DNA from 4 places in the Mesorhizobium sp. WSM4841 genome. Region 3 is predicted to be linked to each of the others. Evidence: predicted binding sites of a transcription regulator. Region 3 holds the regulator's gene; each other region holds the start of a gene.
The links. The regulator LexA, encoded in region 3, represses DNA repair genes until DNA is damaged. The targets are predictions, from matches to a motif close to TGTTCNNNNTGTGTTCNG.
Positions count from the first base shown of each region.

Region 1 (4,837 bases), on a different contig from region 3:
TGTCGTAGCCCAGAAACTCGGTCGCGCCCGCCTTCTCGCGCACCGCGAACCAGACGGTCTCGGTGGCCGCGTCGCCAGAGCCGGCCCAGCTCTTGCGCGCCTCGGCCTTCTGGCGCTCCATCGCAGCATTGAAGCCGTCGAGATCGACCGAAACGCCGCGCGGGCGCAGGGCGTCCTGGGTGAGATCGAGCGGGAAGCCGTAGGTGTCGTAGAGCTTGAACGCCGTCTCGCCGTCGAGCCGGTCGCCGCTGCCCAGCGTCTCGGTTGCATCGGCAAGCAGGCCGAGGCCGCGCGCCAGCGTCTTGCGGAAGCGCGTTTCCTCGAGCTTCAGCGTCTCAGTGATCAGCGGCTGGCCGCGCACCAGTTCGGGATAGGCCTGGCCCATCTCGCGCACCAGCGCCGGCACCAGCCGCCACATCAACGGATCACCGGCGCCCAAAAGCTGCGCATGACGCATGGCGCGGCGCATGATGCGACGCAGTACGTAGCCGCGGCCCTCGTTCGACGGCAGCACCCCGTCAGCGATGAGGAAGCTCGAGGCGCGCAGATGATCGGCAATGACGCGGTGGCTCGCCCGGTTCTTGCCTTCCGCCTTGACGCCGGTCGCCTCTTCCGAGGCTCGGATCAGCGCCTTGAACAGGTCGATGTCGTAATTGTCGTGCTCGCCCTGCAGGACGGCGGCGATGCGCTCCAAACCCATGCCGGTATCGATCGACGGGCGCGGCAGTTCGATCCGCTCCGCCTTCGTCACCTGCTCGAACTGCATGAAGACGAGGTTCCAGATCTCGATGAAACGGTCGCCGTCCTCATCCGGGCTGCCGGGCGGGCCGCCCGGAATGTCGGCGCCATGGTCGTAGAAGATTTCCGAGCACGGACCGCAGGGACCGGTATCGCCCATCGCCCAGAAATTGTCGCTGGTGGCGATGCGGATGATCCTGTCCTCCGGCAGCCCGGCGATCTTCTTCCAGAAGCCTGCGGCCGCGTCGTCGGTATGATAGACGGTCACCAGAAGCCTATCCTTGGCGATGCCAAACTCGCGGGTGATCAGGTTCCAGGCGAGTTCGATGGCGCGCTCCTTGAAATAATCGCCGAAGGAGAAATTGCCGAGCATCTCGAAAAAAGTGTGGTGACGGGCAGTGTAGCCGACATTGTCGAGATCGTTGTGCTTGCCGCCGGCGCGCACGCATTTCTGCGAAGTCGTGGCGCGCGAATAGGGACGGGTTTCAAACCCGGTGAAGACGTTCTTGAACTGCACCATGCCGGCGTTGGTGAACATCAGCGTTGGGTCGTTGCGCGGCACCAGCGGGCTCGACGCCACGACCTCGTGACCTTCTTTGCGGAAATAGTCGAGAAATGCCGACCTGATCTCGTTGACGCCACTCATGAATACTGCCTTTTCGAGAGAACCGCCGATTGCCGGCGGAAAACAGACATGGCCTTTTAGCGGTCGCACCGCACCCTGTCCAGAAACACGGAATTGCTCCAAATCGTAGCCTTGGCCGGCTGTTCGGAATGGCCAGAGCCACCGCCAAAAACGCAAACCGCCGGCCCAAGGCCGGCGGCATGAACACATCGATACTCAATTCGGGATACGTGAACTCAAACGGATATTCTGGCTGGCACAGCCCGCATCCTACATCGCGCCCGCTTCGTCCTCGAAACCGTCGTCTCCACCTTCGGAACCACCATTCTCGAGGAATTTCTCGGCGATAAGTCCGGCATTCTGCCTCAGCGCCAGCTCGATTTCGCGCGCCGTGTCGGGATTGTCGCGCAGGAACAGTTTTGCATTTTCGCGGCCCTGGCCGAGACGCTGCGAATTGTAGGAGAACCAGGCGCCCGACTTCTCGACCACGCCGGCCTTGACGCCGAGGTCGACCAACTCGCCGGTCTTGGACACGCCCTCGCCATACATGATGTCGAATTCGACCACCTTGAAGGGCGGCGCCAGCTTGTTCTTGACCACCTTGACGCGGGTCTGGTTGCCGACGACCTCGTCGCGGTCCTTGACCGAGCCGATGCGACGAATGTCGAGGCGCACCGAAGCGTAGAATTTCAGCGCGTTGCCGCCGGTCGTAGTCTCGGGCGAACCGAACATGACGCCGATCTTCATGCGGATCTGGTTGATGAAGATGACCATGGTGTTGGAGCGCGAGATCGAGGCGGTCAGCTTGCGCAGCGCCTGGCTCATCAGCCGCGCCTGCAGGCCGGGCAGCGAATCGCCCATCTCGCCCTCGATTTCGGCGCGCGGCGTCAGCGCCGCGACCGAATCGACCACCAGCACGTCGATGGCGCCGGAACGCACCAGCGTGTCACAGATCTCCAGCGCCTGCTCGCCGGTGTCGGGCTGCGAAATCAGCAGGTTTTCGAGGTCGACGCCGAGTTTGCGGGCGTAGACCGGATCGAGCGCATGCTCAGCATCGACGAACGCGCAGATGCCGCCCTTCTTCTGGGCTTCGGCCACCGTGTGCAGCGCCAGCGTCGTCTTGCCCGAGCTTTCCGGCCCGTAGATCTCGACGATGCGGCCGCGCGGCAGGCCGCCGACGCCAAGCGCGATGTCGAGGCCAAGCGAACCGGTCGGCACCGTTTCGATCTCGACGACCTGCTCGTTTGCGCCGAGCCGCATGATCGAGCCCTTGCCGAAGGCACGCTCGATTTGCGACAGCGCCGCATCCAGAGCCTTTGATTTGTCCACTGCTTTGTCCTCTACAAGCCGCAAAGAATTCTGAGCCATGATACATCACCCCTTGGTCGTCAATGAAGGCCGGACAATCCGTAATCCTTATTAATTTGTACCTTTTTTGTTCTCATCTGGCAAGGGGAGACAAGCGATTGAAAAACAAAGGATATCCGGATTTGTTCTTTTTTTGTTTCGTGTTTTCACCCCAAGATGTATCCCGCTTCCTCCGTGGGATCGTGCTGGCATCTCCCGAATCGCACCTCCGGTTGCCCGGTTCCGCCGGACGACCTAGTCTCCGCCCGGCAACAGCAAAGGTCATCTCGCCGGCATGATGAAGTCGCCGACAATCCTGGCCGTAGGCGGCGCCTATATAGATCGGCGCGGCCAGGTTTCGGGCACTTTCGTGCCGGCGGCGTCGAATCCCGGCACGATGCGCGAGGCTGTCGGCGGCGCCGTCTTCAATGCGCTGCGCAGCGCCGTACGCCGCGGTGTCTCCGGCTCGCTGCTTTCGGTGCGCGGCGGCGATGTTCTGGCCGATACGGTCTCGCGCGCCATCGCTGCGGCCGGTATTGCCGATCTTTCCGTGGTGTTCCTCGATCGCACGACGCCGAGCAACACAATGCTGATCGACGGCGACGGCGCGCTGATCATCGGCCTCGCCGACATGGCGCTCTATGATCTGGCACTTCCCAAGCAGATCCGCCGTGCCAAGGTGCGCGAGGCGATCAGCACCGCCGATGCGGTCCTGTGCGACGCCAACCTGCCGTCGACGGCACTGGAGCGGCTGGTGGCGCTTGCCGCCGGCAAGCCGGTCTTCGGCCTCGCCGTCTCACCAGACAAGGCGGTGCGGCTCGCGCCGGTGCTTGGCAGCCTGGCGATGGTCTTCATGGACCGGCGCGAGGCCATCGCACTCGCCGATGTCGGTATCGACACGGCGGAGCGTGATATCATCGACCGCCTGAGGCGCGCCGGCCTCAAAGGCGGCGTGGTGACGGCGGATGACGGTCCGGTGCTGGGTTTCGACGAAGCCGGCGCCTTCTCGATCCTGCCGCCGAAAAAAGTCGCGGACGGCGCCGCCGATGCGCTGGCGGGCGCAATGGTCGCCGCCCTGCTGCGCGGCCTGACGCTGCGCGCGGCGCTGCGCGACGGCGTTGCCGCAGCAATGCTCGCGATCGAAAGTGCCGGGCTTGTGCCGGTCTTAACGGCGGCAGACTTTGCCGACGCGCTGGCCCTTGTGCCCGAGCCGCAGAAATTGGCATGAGCTGATGACCAGTGGAGAGGTAGCCTATTTGCCGGCACGCAGCCCCGCTTCATAGGCCCGGCGTGCCCAGACCGACATCTCATCCGGATCGTCGAAGGCGCTGTCGGGAACGCTCCAATACGGCATCGACACCAGCTTGCCGTGCCGCGACCCCGTATAGGTCCATTGCCGACAGCCGGCCGCCTCGAATTCGGGCGCGCTTTCCGCGTCGGCCTTCAGCATCAATTCGCCGCGCACCACGATGGCGACGATAACGCCGTCAAAATAGATGCCCTTGCCGCCGAACATCTTGCGAATGCTGACCGGGCCGAGGCCTTCGAAAAGTTCGGCAATGCGTTCATTGTCCATGCCGCGATCATGTCACCCGGATTTAGGCTTGTCATCGCCGCAACCGGCACCATCCTGACAAGTTGAAAACCAATTTCGTCGGAGTTTTTCATGCCGCTTCTGCTCAAAGGGTCCTGCCGGTGCAATGCTGTCCGATTCGAGGTGGAAAGCCACACGCCGGTGCCGTTCATGCTCTGCTACTGCTCGATCTGCCGCAAGCAGCAGGGCGGCGGTGGCTTTGCCATCAATCTCGGCGCCGATTACGAGACGCTCAAAATCAAGGGCAAGCGCAATCTCGGCGTCTACCGGGCCGAGATCGAGGACGACGAGCATCCGCAGTGCGAGATCTCGTCAGGCGAGCGGAATTTCTGCAGGAAATGCGGATCGGCACTGTGGCTCTACGATCCGACCTGGCCGGAGCTGGTCCACCCCTTCGCCTCGGCGATCGACACAGACCTGCCGAAACCGCCTGAAAAGGTGCACCTCATGCTGAAATACAAGGCGAACTGGGTCGAGCCCGAGATCGGCAAGGACGACAAGACCTTCGACGTCTATCCCGAGGAATCGATCGC
Region 1 is NZ_JBVVQC010000026.1:96,986-101,822, reverse strand. It holds gene alaS (alanine--tRNA ligase) at 1-1,384, opposite strand, end outside; gene recA (recombinase RecA) at 1,634-2,731, opposite strand; gene AC0L14_RS25470 (carbohydrate kinase family protein) at 3,006-3,938, shown strand; gene AC0L14_RS25465 (TfoX/Sxy family protein) at 3,963-4,286, opposite strand; gene AC0L14_RS25460 (GFA family protein) at 4,377-4,837, shown strand, end outside.
Region 1: the regulator LexA is predicted to act here: its motif matches at 2,855-2,872, upstream of recA (recombinase RecA).

Region 2 (4,837 bases), on a different contig from region 3:
AGCCCGGCGTCGCGTAAGTGTTGGAGAAGGCACCGGATTTCTCGGTGCCGCCAACATTGTCGAAGCGCGAAGCGCCGTAAGGATTCTGCCTTCCTGCGCCTTGGCCGCCCCGTCCGGAGGCGAAAGACCCGCCGCCATAGGCATTGCCGTAGCCGCCGTAGCTGTTGCCGCTTTCGGCGACCTCGACATGGGCTTCCGGCAATTCATCGAGGAAGCGCGACGGGATGGTCGATTGCCACAGGCCGTGGATGCGGCGGTTGGAGACGAACCACAAATGCAGGTTCTTCTTGGCGCGGGTCAGCCCGACATAGGCCAGCCGCCGTTCTTCCTCCAGCCCGGAGCGGCCGCCTTCGTCGAGCGCGCGCTGGTGTGGAAAAAGACCTTCCTCCCAACCAGGGAGAAAAACCGTCTCGAATTCGAGGCCCTTGGCCGAATGCAGCGTCATGATGTTGACGGCGTCGAGTTCGGCGTTCTGCTCGGCGTCCATCACCAGTGCGACATGTTCGAGGAACGAGCGCAGCGATTCATACTCTTCCATGGAGCGGATCAGTTCTTTGAGGTTTTCCAGCCGGCCGGGCGCTTCCGCCGAGCGGTCGTTCTTCCACATGTCGGTGTAGCCGCTCTCTTCCAGGATGGTCTCGGCGAGCTCGGTGTGCGGCGTGGTCTCCAGCGCCTTCTGCCAGCGCTCGAAATTGGCGGCGACTTCCCGCAATGCTGCGCGCGGCTTCGGCTTCAGTTCGTCGCTCTCGGCGAGTTTTTCCGCAGCCTCCAGCATCGGGATGCGGAGCGCCCTGGCGGTGTCGTGGATCTGGCGGATGGTGGCTTCGCCCAGCCCGCGCTTCGGCACGTTGACGATGCGCTCGAAGGCGAGGTCGTCTGCCCCTTGCGCGACGACGCGGAAGAAGGCCAGGGCGTCGCGGATTTCGAGGCGCTCATAAAAGCGCGGCCCACCGATGACGCGGTAGTTGAGGCCGAGCGTGACGAAACGGTCCTCGAATTCGCGCATCTGGAAGGACGCGCGGACAAGAATGGCCATGTCGTTGAGATTGTGCTTCTGCCGCTGGTAGGCTTCGATGGTTTCGCCGACGGCGCGGGCCTCTTCCTCGGAATCCCAGGCGGCATGGACATGCACCTTCTCGTCGTCCTCTGCGACTTTTTCGGTGAACAGCGTCTTGCCGAAGCGGCCTTCATTGTGGGCGATAAGATGGGAGGCCGTGCCGAGGATATGCGCGGTGGAGCGATAGTTGCGCTCCAGCCGGATGATCGCGGCGCCGGGGAAATCCTTGTCGAAGCGCAGGATGTTGTCGACCTCGGCCCCGCGCCAGCCATAGATGGATTGATCGTCGTCGCCGACGCAGCAGATGTTGACTTTGCTTTCGCTCACGGGCTGTTCCGCGCCTGCCGGCGCGGGCCCTCCGCGGGGGCCTCGCAACGGCTCGGACGCCCGGTCGGGCTTGCGGCCTTCGGCCGTTCGCAAACCTGTCGACGTAGAAGTGCGTCCGGCGTCCGGCCGCTGGGCCAGCAGGCGCAGCCACATGTATTGGGCGGTGTTGGTGTCCTGGTACTCGTCGACGAGAATGTATTTGAAGCGCTTGTGGTACTCCTTCAGCACGTCCGGATTGTCGCGGAAGATGCGGATCGGGTGGCACAGGAGGTCGCCGAAGTCGCAGGCGTTCAGCGTCTTCAGCCGCTCCTGATAGGCCTTGTAGAGCTCACGGCCCTTGCCGTTGGCGAAGGCGCGGGCGTCGCCCTCGGGAATGTCGGCAGGGCCAAGCCCCTTGTTCTTCCAGCCGTCGATCATCTGGGCGAACTGCCTGGCCGGCCAGCGCTTGTCGTCCAGCCCTTCGGCCTGGATGAGCTGCTTGATCAGGCGCACGACGTCGTCGGTGTCGAGAATGGTGAAGTCGGATTTGAGCCCGGCAAGCTCGGCGTGGCGGCGCAGCAGCTTCACTCCAATCGAGTGGAAGGTGCCGAGCCACGGCATGCCTTCGACATTGCCGTCGCCGATCAGCAGGCCAATGCGCTGCTTCATTTCGCGCGCGGCCTTGTTGGTGAAGGTGACGGCGAGGATCTGCGACGGGAAGGCTCTCTTCGTGGCGAGGATGTGAGCGATGCGGGTGGTCAAGACACGCGTCTTGCCGGTGCCGGCGCCGGCCAGCACCAGAACCGGACCCTCGGTGGTTTCCACCGCCAGCCGCTGTTCGGGGTTGAGCCCGTTCAGATAGTCGGGCGCATTGGTGTGGCCGCTGCGGGCAGCCATGGCGCGCGCGGCAATGCCGGACGGGGCCGTGGGCCGCGCATTCGGTTCGTCAAAAAAGGGCATGTCTTCCGAAAAGCCGGACATTGTCCCCGAATGTAGTGATTCGGCAGCGAAAGGCCAGAAGTGTCTCCGTTTTGTTCTCAATCCAGGCGGGGGAGTTACAAATCCGGTAGAACACCACCTATAGCGCCAGCCTGCTTGACAGCCATGGCGGGCCGGAGAAAGTTGTGCTCGGGGCAGGAACGCAATGCCGGGTTGCCCATTGACGCGTGCGAAGCGCGCACCAGTCGAAGGAGCATCGTTTTGGCTGTCGTCATCACCTCCCTCATCCTTTTCCTTATCGGCCTGGTACTCGGCGGCGGCGGCATCTGGTTAGCTTCGCTAGGTGGCAGTTGGTATTACGTCATTGCCGGCATAGCCTTCCTCGTCGCTGCCTGGCTGCTCTACAGGCGCAAATCCATGGCGCTGTGGCTGTACGCGGCGATCGTCATCGGCACGCTTTGCTGGGCGGTCTGGGAAACCGGCTTCGACTGGTGGGAGCTCGGTCCGCGCGGCGGCATTATCGTGCTTATCGCGTTGTGGCTGCTGACACCGTGGGCGCGGGGCGGGCTCACCGGTCCCGATGGTCGCGCGCCGCTGATCCTCGCCGTGCTGGCGTCGATCGGCGTCGCCGGCTATTCGATGACGACCGATCCAAAGAATATTGCCGGCGAACTCAACACCGACAAGGTGACGCCGACCGCCGATCGCGGCGGCAATGTGCCAGCCGGCGAATGGCACTATTACGGTCGCACGACGTATGGCCAGCGCTATTCGCCGCTCGACCAGATCACCCCCGAAAACGTTGCCAATCTGCAGCCGGCCTGGACCTATCGCACCGGCGATGTGAAAGGGCCCGACGATATCAGTGAGACGACCTATCAGGTGACGCCGCTGAAGGTTGCCGACACGCTCTACATTTGCACGCCGCACAATTTCGCCATTGCGATCGATGCCGCCAGCGGCAAGGAGAAATGGCGCTTCGATCCCAAGATCAAGTTGGACAAGGACCGCCAGCACCAGACCTGCCGCGGCGTGTCCTATTATGTCGCTGCCAAAATCGCCGCCGGCCAGCCCTGTGCGGCACGCATCTATCTGCCGACATCCGACGCTAGGCTGATCGCGCTCGACGCCGCGAATGGCCAGGTCTGTCCCACATTTGCCGAAGGCGGCACGCTGAACCTGCTTGCCAACATGCCATATCCGAAGCCGGGCTATTATTATTCGACCTCGGCGCCGCTGATCGTCGCCAACAAGATCATCGTCGGCGGCGCGGTCAACGACAATTATTCAACGCAGGAGCCGTCCGGCGTCATCCGTGCCTTCGACGTCGACACCGGCGCCCTGATTTGGAACTGGGATTCCGGCAATCCGGACCAGACGACGCCACGGGCGCCGGGTTAGACCTATACCCACAACTCTCCCAACATGTGGTCGACAGCGAGCGCCGACGAGAAGCTCGGCTTGCTCTATGTGCCGCTCGGCAATCAGACGCCGGACCAGCTCGGTATGGGGCGCAGCGCCAATGTCGAGAAATTCTCCTCCTCGATCACCGCGCTCGATCTCAACACCGGCCAATTGCGCTGGGTGCGGCAGACCGTGCATCACGATCTGTGGGACATGGACGTGCCTGCGCAGCCGACGCTGGTCGACATCACCACGGCTGGCGGCGTGGTGCCGGGGCTGGTCGGGCCGACCAAGCAGGGCGACCTCTATGTACTCGACCGGCGCAGCGGCGAGCCGATCGTCCCGGTCAACGAAGTACCGGCGCCGGGCGGCGCGATCGAGGGCGACCACACCTCGCCGACGCAGCCGGCTTCGGATCTGAGTTTCAATCCGGAGCCGCTGACCGGGGCCGACATGTAGGGCATCACCATGTTTGACCAGCTGGCCTGCCGGATCGAATTCCTGAAACTGCGCTACGAGGGCCGCTATACGCCGCCGTCGCTGCAAGGCTCGCTGATCTATCCCGGCAATTTCGGCACATTCAACTGGGGCGGCGTCGCCGTCGATCCGGTCCGGCAGGTGATGTTCGGCATGCCGACATACCTGGCGTTCATCTCCAGGCTGGTCCCGCGCGCGGACGTGCCGCCGCCGGGCGATACCAAGGGCAGCGAACAGGGCCTAAATCGCAATGACGGTGCGCCTTACGCAGTGATATTGAAGCCGTTTCTGTCGCCGCTCGGCATTCCCTGCCAAGCGCCGCCCTGGGGCTATGTCGCGGGCGTCGATCTCAGGACCGGCAAGATCGTCTACAAACACCGCAACGGCACCGTCTACGACATGACGCCGCTGCCACTGCCGTTCAAGGTCGGCGTGCCGGGCATTGGCGGGCCGATGATCACCGCCGGCGGCGTCGCCTTCCTTGGTGCTGCGGTCGACGACTTTTCCGCGCTTATGATCTGACGACCGGCAGGCAGCTCTGGCAGACCCGGCTGCCGGCCGGCGGGCAGTCGACGCCGATGACCTACACGGTCGCCGACGGTCGTCAGTTCGTGGTCATCGTCGCCGGCGGCCATGGCTCGGTCGGTACCAAGC
Region 2 is NZ_JBVVQC010000010.1:123,020-127,856, forward strand. It holds gene AC0L14_RS14785 (ATP-dependent helicase) at 1-2,344, opposite strand, end outside; partial or broken gene AC0L14_RS14790 (glucose/quinate/shikimate family membrane-bound PQQ-dependent dehydrogenase) at 2,564-4,837, shown strand, end outside.
Region 2: the regulator LexA is predicted to act here: its motif matches at 2,385-2,402, upstream of AC0L14_RS14785 (ATP-dependent helicase).

Region 3 (4,837 bases):
CGACAAGGCGGAGACGACGCGCACGGCAATCGCCGAAGGTCTTGTCTCGATGCGGCCCGAAACGCTGAAGATGATTCTCGACGGCGATGCCAAGAAGGGCGACGTGCTGGGCACGGCGCGCATCGCCGGCATCATGGCGGCCAAGAGGACGCATGAGCTGATCCCGCTCTGCCATCCGCTGCTGTTGACCAAGGTATCCATTGACATCGAACCGGACGCGACGCTGCCAGGCCTGAAGGTCACGGCGCTGGCCCGCGTCACCGGTAAGACCGGCGTCGAGATGGAAGCGCTGACCGCCGTCTCGGTCGCCTGCCTGACCATCTATGACATGGCCAAGGCGGTCGACCGCGCCATGGTGATCTCGGGCATCAGGCTGGCGGAAAAGACCGGCGGCAAATCCGGCGACTACAAGGCGGATGCCAAGGGGGCAGGCTAATAATGGCACTGCTTCCGGTCGCCGAGGCGCTCGAGCGCCTGCTTGAGGATGCTGCGCCCTTGCAGGCTGAAAGCGTCGCCCTGATGGACGCCGCCGACCGCGTGCTGGCGGAGCCGCTCCTGGCGCTCCGCACCCAGCCGCCGTTCAACGCGTCCGCCATGGACGGCTATGCCGTGCGGGCCGAGGATGTCGCATCCGTGCCCGCAAGACTTTCGGTGATCGGCATGGCGCCGGCCGGACGCGGCTTTGCCGGAACAGTCGGCCCGGCGCAGGCCGTGCGCATCTTCACCGGCGCGCCGCTTCCTGCAGGCGCGGACACCATCGTCATCCAGGAGAATGTCCGCGACCTCGGCGGCGGCAGCATCGAAGTGACCGCGTCGACGGTTGAAGGCCGCAACATCCGCCGCCTCGGGCTCGATTTCTCGAAGGGCGACGTCCTGCTGGAGAAAGGCCGCCCGCTTGATCCGGCGGCATTGTCGCTGGCGGCGTCGGCCAACCACCCGCAGGTCAGCGTGGTGAAACGGCCGTTGGTCGCCATCATCGCCACCGGCGACGAATTGCTGCCGCCGGGCAGCGACCTTGGCCCCGACCAGATCATCTCGTCCAATGCCTATGGCGTCGCCGCCGCGGCCCGCTCGGTCGGCGCCAGCGCGCTCGATCTCGGCATCGCCCCCGACCGCAAGGAGGCGATCGCCACGCTGGTGAAACAAGCGGTCGACGCAGGCGCCGACGTCATCGTCACGCTGGGCGGCGCCTCGGTCGGCGACCATGACCTGGTCCATGACGTGCTGACCGGTGAAGGCATGACGCTCGATTTCTGGAAAATCGCCATGCGGCCCGGCAAGCCGCTGATGTTCGGGCGGCTGGGTGACATCCGCTGCATCGGCCTGCCTGGCAATCCGGTGGCGAGCCTGGTCTGCACGCAGCTCTTTCTGACGCCGCTGCTTGCGCGGCTCGGCGGCCGCGCCTTCCGGCAGGACATGCGTCAGGCGCGGCTCGGCGCCGCCATGCCGGCCAACGATCTCAGGCAGGACTATGTACGCGCCGTGGTTAGCGAAGAAGCCGGCACGCTGCTGGCGACCCCGTTCGGCATCCAGGATTCCTCGATGCTCAAAATGCTGGCCGACGCCAACGGGCTGATCGTGCGCGAGCCGTTCGCTCCCCCAGCCGCGACGGGCGCCGCGTGCAGCGTGCTGATGCTACGCTGAACAAAACGTCAACACATTCATTAAATTTTAAACGGTTGCGGAACACAACTGGAACAGATAGTGTTTGTTCTGGGTTTGTTTTTCTGATTCTGTTGGGGGTCGCGATGCTGACACGCAAACAACATGAACTGCTGATGTTCATCCACGAGCGGCTGAAGGAAAGCGGCATTCCGCCCTCGTTCGACGAGATGAAGGAAGCGCTCGACCTCGCCTCGAAGTCGGGGATCCATCGGCTGATCACTGCACTGGAGGAGCGCGGTTTCATTCGCCGCCTGCCCAACCGCGCCCGCGCGCTGGAGGTGCTGCGCCTGCCCGATTCGATCGCGCCCGGCCTCAATGCGGCGCGCAAATTCTCGCCAAGCGTCATTCAGGGCAGCCTTGGGCAGGGCAGCCTCGGACGACAGATCAAGCCGGCGCCTTCGCGCATGCCCGCAGCCGGCAATGACGACGACGTCGTTGCCACCATCTCCATACCGGTGATGGGCCGCATCGCTGCCGGTGTGCCGATCGACGCCATCCAGCACCAGACGCATTCGATTTCGGTACCACCGGACATGATCACCGGCGGCACGCACTACGCGCTGGAGGTCAAGGGTGACTCGATGATCGAGGCCGGCATTTTCGACGGCGACACGGTCATCATCCGCAACGCCGACACCGCCCAGCCTGGCGAGATCATCGTCGCCTTGGTCGACGACGAGGAAGCGACGCTGAAGCGGTTCCGCCGCAAAGGTGCCTCGATCGCACTGGAAGCCGCCAATCCGGCCTATGAGACGCGCATCTTCGGGCCGGACAGGGTCAAGGTGCAAGGCAAGCTCGTCGGACTGATCCGGCGTTACTGAACGGCAGGCTTTTTGGGTTTCTCGGCCCTGCGGTATGGCGGCAGGCCCCTCGCCTCGCGCGAAAATCTCCGCTGCTCATGCCAAGGCCTATAGGGCTGTCTGACGGCAAAACGGATTTCTGCGCGCGTCGTCGCAGATAGCGGATCGAAAAAGACGGCGGCACTGCCCATGCGAGCGAGCTGCCGTTTGGTGACGACGAGAACCAGCGGATTGCGGCAGGGATTATAATAGGCTGTGGCATCATCGATGACGATCAAATCCGCAAAGGCACAGGCTGGCCGTGCGGTTTTGCGGTCGTCGGCGAGCGCGATGATCGCGCCGGACTGGTGCCGGGCGAGGCACAGGCCGGCAGTGCAGTAGAAGGGCGCTCCCGGCGGCAGGTCGGCCGGGTCGACGATGTCGAACCGCACGTCTCCTTTTTCGAATGTCTCCGGCTCGACAATGGTCGCTGAAACCAGCGCATGTTTCCAGTTGTCGGTGGTGAATTCGTTCGAGTGCACCCGGTTGACGGCAAGTTCGCCGCCGCCGATCGGCAGCGCCACCAGATGCGCATCTTCCGAAATCAGCACGTCGGGGGTGCGCGTCTCGGAAATCGTCAGCAGGCCGGCGAGCGCAAAGGGAAGTGCCGCAAGCCGCAACCATGTCGTTGCCATCGTGGCGATGACCAGGGCGGCCGTCACCAGCAGAACCGACTGCAACGAGATCAGCCCGACGGCATCGACCGGCGACCGCTCGGAGATCCATCCCGATATTGCAATCATGGCCGTCAGCCCCTTGCCCATCATGTATAGGAAAGGGCCGTCGAAGCCGAACGGCATTGCCAAGGCGCTGACGACGGCCAGGAACATCACGACCGTGACGATCGGCATGACGGCCAGATTGGCGAACAGGCTGAGCGGCGAGACGCGCTGGAAGTGCCAGATGGCGAAGAGTGCGGTGGCGCTGCCGGCAATGATGGAGGTCATTGCGATGGTACCTGTCCCAGCGGCAAGTTTTCGCGTGACGAAAGCGATCGTTGACCGTCGCTGTGGCGGCGCGGTGGCCTTGTCGGCACGATAGTCGGACCAGCCGGCATAGGCGCCCACGAGAGCAGCGGTCGCGGCGAAGGACATCTGGAAGCTTGGGCCGACCACCTCGTGCGGCGACACGACGATGACGGCGATGGCCGAAATCGCCAGATTGCGCATGGTGAGTGCCGCCCGGTCGAACAGCACGGCGACAAGCATTACCGCCAGCATGATAAAGCTGCGTTCAGCCGCGACCACGATACCGGAAAAAATCAGATAGGCAGCGATGGAAACGAGTGCGGCAGCAGCCGCATATTTTTTGACCGGCCGGCGCGACGAAAAATCGGGAACCAGCGCAAAGGCGCCGCGCAGCAATCCCATGATGGTGCCGGCGACAAGCGCCATGTGCAGGCCGGAAATCGAGATGATGTGGTAGATGCCGGTGCGCCGCATCGATTCGTTTATCTCTTCGGGAATGCCGGCACGCACGCCGACGATCAGCGCGGCGGCAATCTCCCCCTCGGCGCCACCGATGCTGTCCCTGATATGGTCGGCGATGGTTTCACGCGCCTTTTCGATCGAGGAAGAAATGCGCGCGGCGAACGGTGCATCTTCGGAAACGACGATCTTCGGATTGCCGAGGAAAAAGCCACTGGCACCGATACCGGCGAAATAGCTGTCGAAGGAGAAGTCATAACTGTCCGGCCTAACCGGGCCAGTCGGAGGCAGAAGCCTCACATAGCCGGTTGCCACCGAGCCTGCGGTCATCTCAGCGGGAATTTTGCGTGCCGAAACCCTGACACGTTCCGGCGCATAACGCAGTGTCGGCCGGGCGGTCGACATCACGTCGATGGTCAGCCTGATCCGGCCGTTCGCCATCTGATCGAGCCTAACGACACGGCCGGTGAGCTGGGTCTGGATTTCCGAGCCGAGCATCTGCGTTCCCACGCGCCAGGTTTCAACCTTGGCGGCGAGTAGCCCGAGTGCGCACAGCAACGCTGCCATGAAGCACAGATGCGTTTTGCGCCATGAGCGTGTCACTGCCGCACACAATGCCGTGAGGACCACGACGGCAATAGGCTGCGGAAAGTCCGGTTCGACGGCAAGCGAAAAATAGACGATCACCCCGCATGCCAGAAAAACCGGCACCAGCAGAAAGGCGACGCCGCGGTCTAGTTCCAGGCCGGCTGCCGAGGCCACGCTGTTGCGGATACCGGATGGTGAAAGATGGCTAAGCTGTCGGCGGAAACGAATGACAGGCCCGGGTGTTGGAGCCGGTGTTGGCGCGGCGCGGTCCGGCGAAAGGGGCTGAATGCCCGGGTGCGACGCAGGCAGCGAAACGGG
Region 3 is NZ_JBVVQC010000005.1:136,418-141,254, forward strand. It holds gene moaC (cyclic pyranopterin monophosphate synthase MoaC) at 1-436, shown strand, start outside; gene AC0L14_RS08030 (molybdopterin molybdotransferase MoeA) at 439-1,644, shown strand; gene lexA (transcriptional repressor LexA) at 1,749-2,486, shown strand; gene AC0L14_RS08040 (ComEC/Rec2 family competence protein) at 2,480-4,837, opposite strand, start outside.

Region 4 (4,837 bases), on a different contig from region 3:
ACCGAAAGCACGAGATTGCGGACGAACCGCTTCACCGAACTGCGGGTAAGCGCCATGTCGGTCATCGTGCCCGCCAGTTCAAGCACCTCTTGGGCCGCCGGGCGGCGCAGCGTTTCGTAGAGGTCGAGCTCGGCTTCCGGGCGCACGCCGTTCATCACGTCGCCAAGCAACTGGCCAAGCACGACCGCGTCGATGATGCCGGTGTTCATGCCTTGCCCTCCCGCCGGGCTGTGCACGTGCGCGGCATCACCCATGAGGAACAATCGGTCCTTGCGGTACGAGCGGACCAGGCGGTGATGCACACGAAAACGCGAGCTCCACGACAGGTCGAGCACCCGGGTTCTTTTCTTGGTCGGTCCGCGGCTGTCGAGCAGCGCCTGGATGTCGGCGATCTCGGGCTTTTCCGGTGCGTCCTCCATTGTCGCGACGACCCGGTACGATCCGTCCGGAAGCGGCGCCACCACCACCAGCCCGGCCGGTGCAAAGAACAGCGACACTTCTGTCGGCCCAACCGGCCAGTCGAGACGAACATCGGCGAGTACGAACGAAGCGTCATAGGCCGCGCCGTCGAACTCGATGCCGGTCGACCTGCGCACCAGGCTTTGCATGCCGTCGGCACCAACGACATAGCGTGCCGATATCAGTTTCTCGCGGCCGTTCTCGACCACCGTCACGCGCGCGCCGTCAGCATCCTGAACGACCGCCTTGGCCTCGACCATGCGGTGAATCACACCGCCCAGGGCTGCGATCCGTTCGGCGAACACCTGCTCGGTCAGGTTCTGAGGCAGCATCATCAAATAGGGATGCCTTGACGGAAGCTTGCCGAAATCAAGCGTGAGCAGCGCCCGATTGCGGTCGCGGATGGCGAAATTCTGCAGCTTCAGGGCAAGTTCGCTCAGCCGCTGCGTGACGCCGAGAGGCTCCAGCGTTTCCAGCGTCTGCGAGTGGATGACGCCAGCCCGCGAGGTCTGAAGGCCCTGCGCCAGCCTGTCGATCAGAACATGATCGACACCGGCCTGGTGCAGCACGATGGACAGCGCCATGCCGGTCGGGCCGGCGCCAATGATCAGGACTTCCGTTGTATCGGGCAACATTTTTTCTCTCCATTTGTCAACGATCGTTGACTTTCTAGTCGAAGCTATTGCATTTGTCAACGGCCGTTGGCATATGAATTTTCATGACCGAGAACCAGCCGAAGAAACCCAGCAAGTCGGACCGCACGCGCGCCCAAATCCTCGAGGCCGCGAGGCTCCTGTTCGCCGAGCGCGGCTATGACGGCGCCTCCATCCGCGACGTCGCGGCGCATGCCTCGATCGATCCGGCCATGGTGATCCGCTATTTCCGCAGCAAGGACGAGCTGTTCGCCAGGGCGGCGGTCGTCGACCTGCAATTGCCGGCACTTCGGGTGATCGACCGAAACACCATCGGTGAAACGCTGATCAGGCGTTTTCTCGAAATCTGGGAGGGCGCGGCCAGCGGTCCTGGCATGGCAATTCTGCTGCGTTCGGCGACGTCGAACGAATTCGCCGCCGAAAAGCTGCGTGACGTATTTGGCAACCAGGTCAGGCCGGTGGTTGCGGCGGTCGCTGATCCCGCCGACGCGGGTCGACGTGCCGGGCTCGTTTCGAGCCAGTTGCTGGGTTTGGCGATGTGCCGATACCTGCTGCGGCTTCCGCCCGTCGTCGCCCTGTCCCACGATGAAATCATTCAGAACGTCGGCCCTACTTTGCAGCGCTATGCCGTGGGAGAGGACATTTCTTGAACCCGGAGTCTGGTCCTCGTGCGCGACTGCGCCGACCGACGGACGTGACACCGATTTGTGCCGAAGCGGCACGCAAAAGTTAACGGCGGCCGCACAGCCTGTGCAAAACCCTGTTCCTCGCCTGTTGATAACAGGTGGAAAACCTGTTCACGACACAACATATTGGGGTGAACAAACCGGGAAACACCCGCCAGCGCTGATTCGTCGCCGTTTCGTTCCGGCTTTGACCGGAAGGTTAACGACAAAGGCTGAAAACATCCCTCAAACCGTAAAGGCGCGTTAGGAAAGATCAATAATTTCATAATGTTGGGTGATGCCCGCCGGCCTGCGCCGATCGTTTACCGGCAACTGTTAAGGAGGACGTCCGCCCTGCATGAATCGGGCCAGTTCGGCGATTCAGCATGTGGTGAGACTCGTCGGCAAAAAGTCCAGATGTAGCCGTGAACAAAACCTGAATCAGCAAGAGTCAGCGATTCGTAGCTGATTCGTTCCAGACTCGTTCCAACTGTTAATCAGGACCGGTTGACAACACCAGACGAGAGCCTTCGAGCTGCCGTCGGAACATTCCGCTTTCGCTTCGCACTCGAAATCCCTATGTGTCGGCTGTCACACGCGCCGCCACGGGGCGCGCTCCCGACAACGCGAAGAAGAGAGCCTGATTTCCAGGTCGATGAACATCCCGCCGAAACATATTGAGCCGCTGATCCTCTCGGGCCGCGACGTGACTGCCGTGCTCGGGCCGACCAACACCGGTAAGACCCATCTCGCCATCGAGCGCATGGTGGCGCATGAAAGCGGCATCATCGGCCTGCCGCTCAGGTTGCTCGCCCGCGAGGTTTATTCACGCGTCTGCGAGAAGGTCGGCGCTCACAAGGTGGCGCTCATCACCGGCGAGGAGAAGATCCAGCCCGACGGTGCCAGATATTCGGTCTGTACCGTCGAAGCCATGCCGCGCGAGACCAACGCCGCCTTCGTCGCCATCGACGAGGTGCAGCTGGCTGGCGATCTCGAGCGCGGCCACATCTTCACCGACCGTATCCTGCATCTGCGCGGCCGCCAGGAGACATTGCTGCTCGGCGCAGCCACCATGCACGGCATCCTCCAGCGTCTGCTGAAGGGCGTGTCGGTGGTGACCCGGCCACGGCTGTCGCATCTCGCCTATGCCGGCTCGAAGAAGCTGACCCGCCTGCCGCGACGCACGGCGATCGTCGCCTTTTCCGCCGACGAGGTCTATGCGATTGCCGAACTGATCCGCCGCCAGCAAGGGGGTGCGGCCGTCGTGCTCGGCGCGCTATCACCCCGCACTCGCAACGCGCAGGTGGAGCTGTTCCAATCGGGTGATGTCGATTACCTGGTCGCCACCGATGCGATCGGCATGGGCCTGAACCTCGATCTCGATCATGTCGCCTTCGCTCAAAACCGTAAATTCGATGGCTACCAGTATCGCAACCTGACGGCGGCCGAACTCGGCCAGATCGCCGGCCGCGCCGGCCGGCACTTGCGCGACGGCACTTTCGGCGTCACCGGCCAGGTCGATCCGCTCGACGAAGATCTGGTCAAGAAGATCGAAGGGCATGAGTTCGACCCGGTGAAAGTGCTGCAATGGCGCACCGCGCATTTCGATTTCGCCAGCCTCGATGCGCTGAAGCGCTCCACCGAGACCAACGCGCCGGTCGAAGGCCTGACGCGTGCGCTACCGGCTGTGGATGCGCAGGCGCTCGAGCATTTGTCCCGCGACGAGGATATCCGGGCCTTGGCCACCAACGCCAAGCGCGTGGCGCTGTTGTGGGAGGCCTGCGCCCTTCCCGACTACAGGAAGATCGCGCCTGCCCAGCATGCCGACCTGATCGCCTCGATCTACATGGACCTTGCCAGGCATGGCCATGTCGACGAGAATTACATGGCCGAGCAGGTGCGCCGTGCCGACACCACCGAGGGCGACATCGACACGCTGTCGCACCGGATCGCCCAGATCCGCACCTGGACATTCGTCTCCAACCGGCCCGGCTGGCTGGCCGATCAGGCACACTGGCAGGAAAAGACGCGCGAAATCGAAGACAGATTGTCGGATGCGCTGCATGAGCGGTTGACGAAACGCTTCGTAGACCGCAGGACTTCCGTCCTCATGCGGCGCCTTAGAGAAAATACCATGCCTGAAGCCGAAATTAGCCCAACCGGAACTGTCCTCGTCGAAGGCCATCATGTCGGCGAGTTGCAAGGGTTCCGCTTCACCGCCGACCAGAGCGCCGGCGGCGAGGACGCCAAGGCAGTGCGCACAGCAGCCCAGAAGGCGCTTGCAGCCGAATTCGAGGCGCGGGCCGAACGCTTCGGCGCCTCGGCCAATGGCGACATCGCGCTCGGCTCCGACGGCACGCTGCGCTGGATCGGCGCGCCGATCGGCACGCTGGTCGCAGGCGACGAGCCGTTGAAGCCGCGCCTTGTGCTGCTGGCCGACGAGCAGCTCACCGGACCAGCCCGCGACAAGGTCGCGGCGCGCGCCGAGCGCTTCGTCAATTTCCAGATCGAGTCCTTGCTGAAGCCGCTGGTCGACCTCAAGAACGCCGAGCAGATCACCGGCATCGGCCGCGGCATTGCCTTCCAGCTCGTCGAGCATTTCGGCCTCATCAACCGCCGCGACATCGCCCAGGAGATGAAGTCGCTCGACCAGGAAGGCCGCGCCGCCCTTCGCCGGCTCGGCGTGCGCTTCGGCGCCTACCACGTCTTCGCGCCCGCGCTGATCAAGCCGGCCCCGGCCGGACTGGTGACGCTGTTGTGGGCGCTGCAGAACGACGGCAAGGACAAGCCCGGCTTTGGCGATGTGGTCCACGCGCTGGCCTCCGGCCGCACCTCGGTGGTCATCGATCCCACGTTCGACAAGGCCTTCTACAAACTGGCCGGCTACCGCAATCTCGGCCGTCGCGCGGTGCGCGTCGACATCCTTGAACGGTTGGCCGACCTGATCCGGCCCGCAACCAACTGGAAGCCGGGCCTCGGTCAGCGGCCCGACGGCGCCTATGACGGTCAGTCTTTCATGGTGACGCCGCCGATGATGTCGATCCTCGGCGCTACGGCCGA
Region 4 is NZ_JBVVQC010000009.1:177,288-182,124, forward strand. It holds gene AC0L14_RS13865 (FAD-dependent monooxygenase) at 1-1,094, opposite strand, end outside; gene AC0L14_RS13870 (TetR/AcrR family transcriptional regulator) at 1,178-1,762, shown strand; gene AC0L14_RS13875 (helicase-related protein) at 2,433-4,837, shown strand, end outside.
Region 4: the regulator LexA is predicted to act here: its motif matches at 2,249-2,266, upstream of AC0L14_RS13875 (helicase-related protein).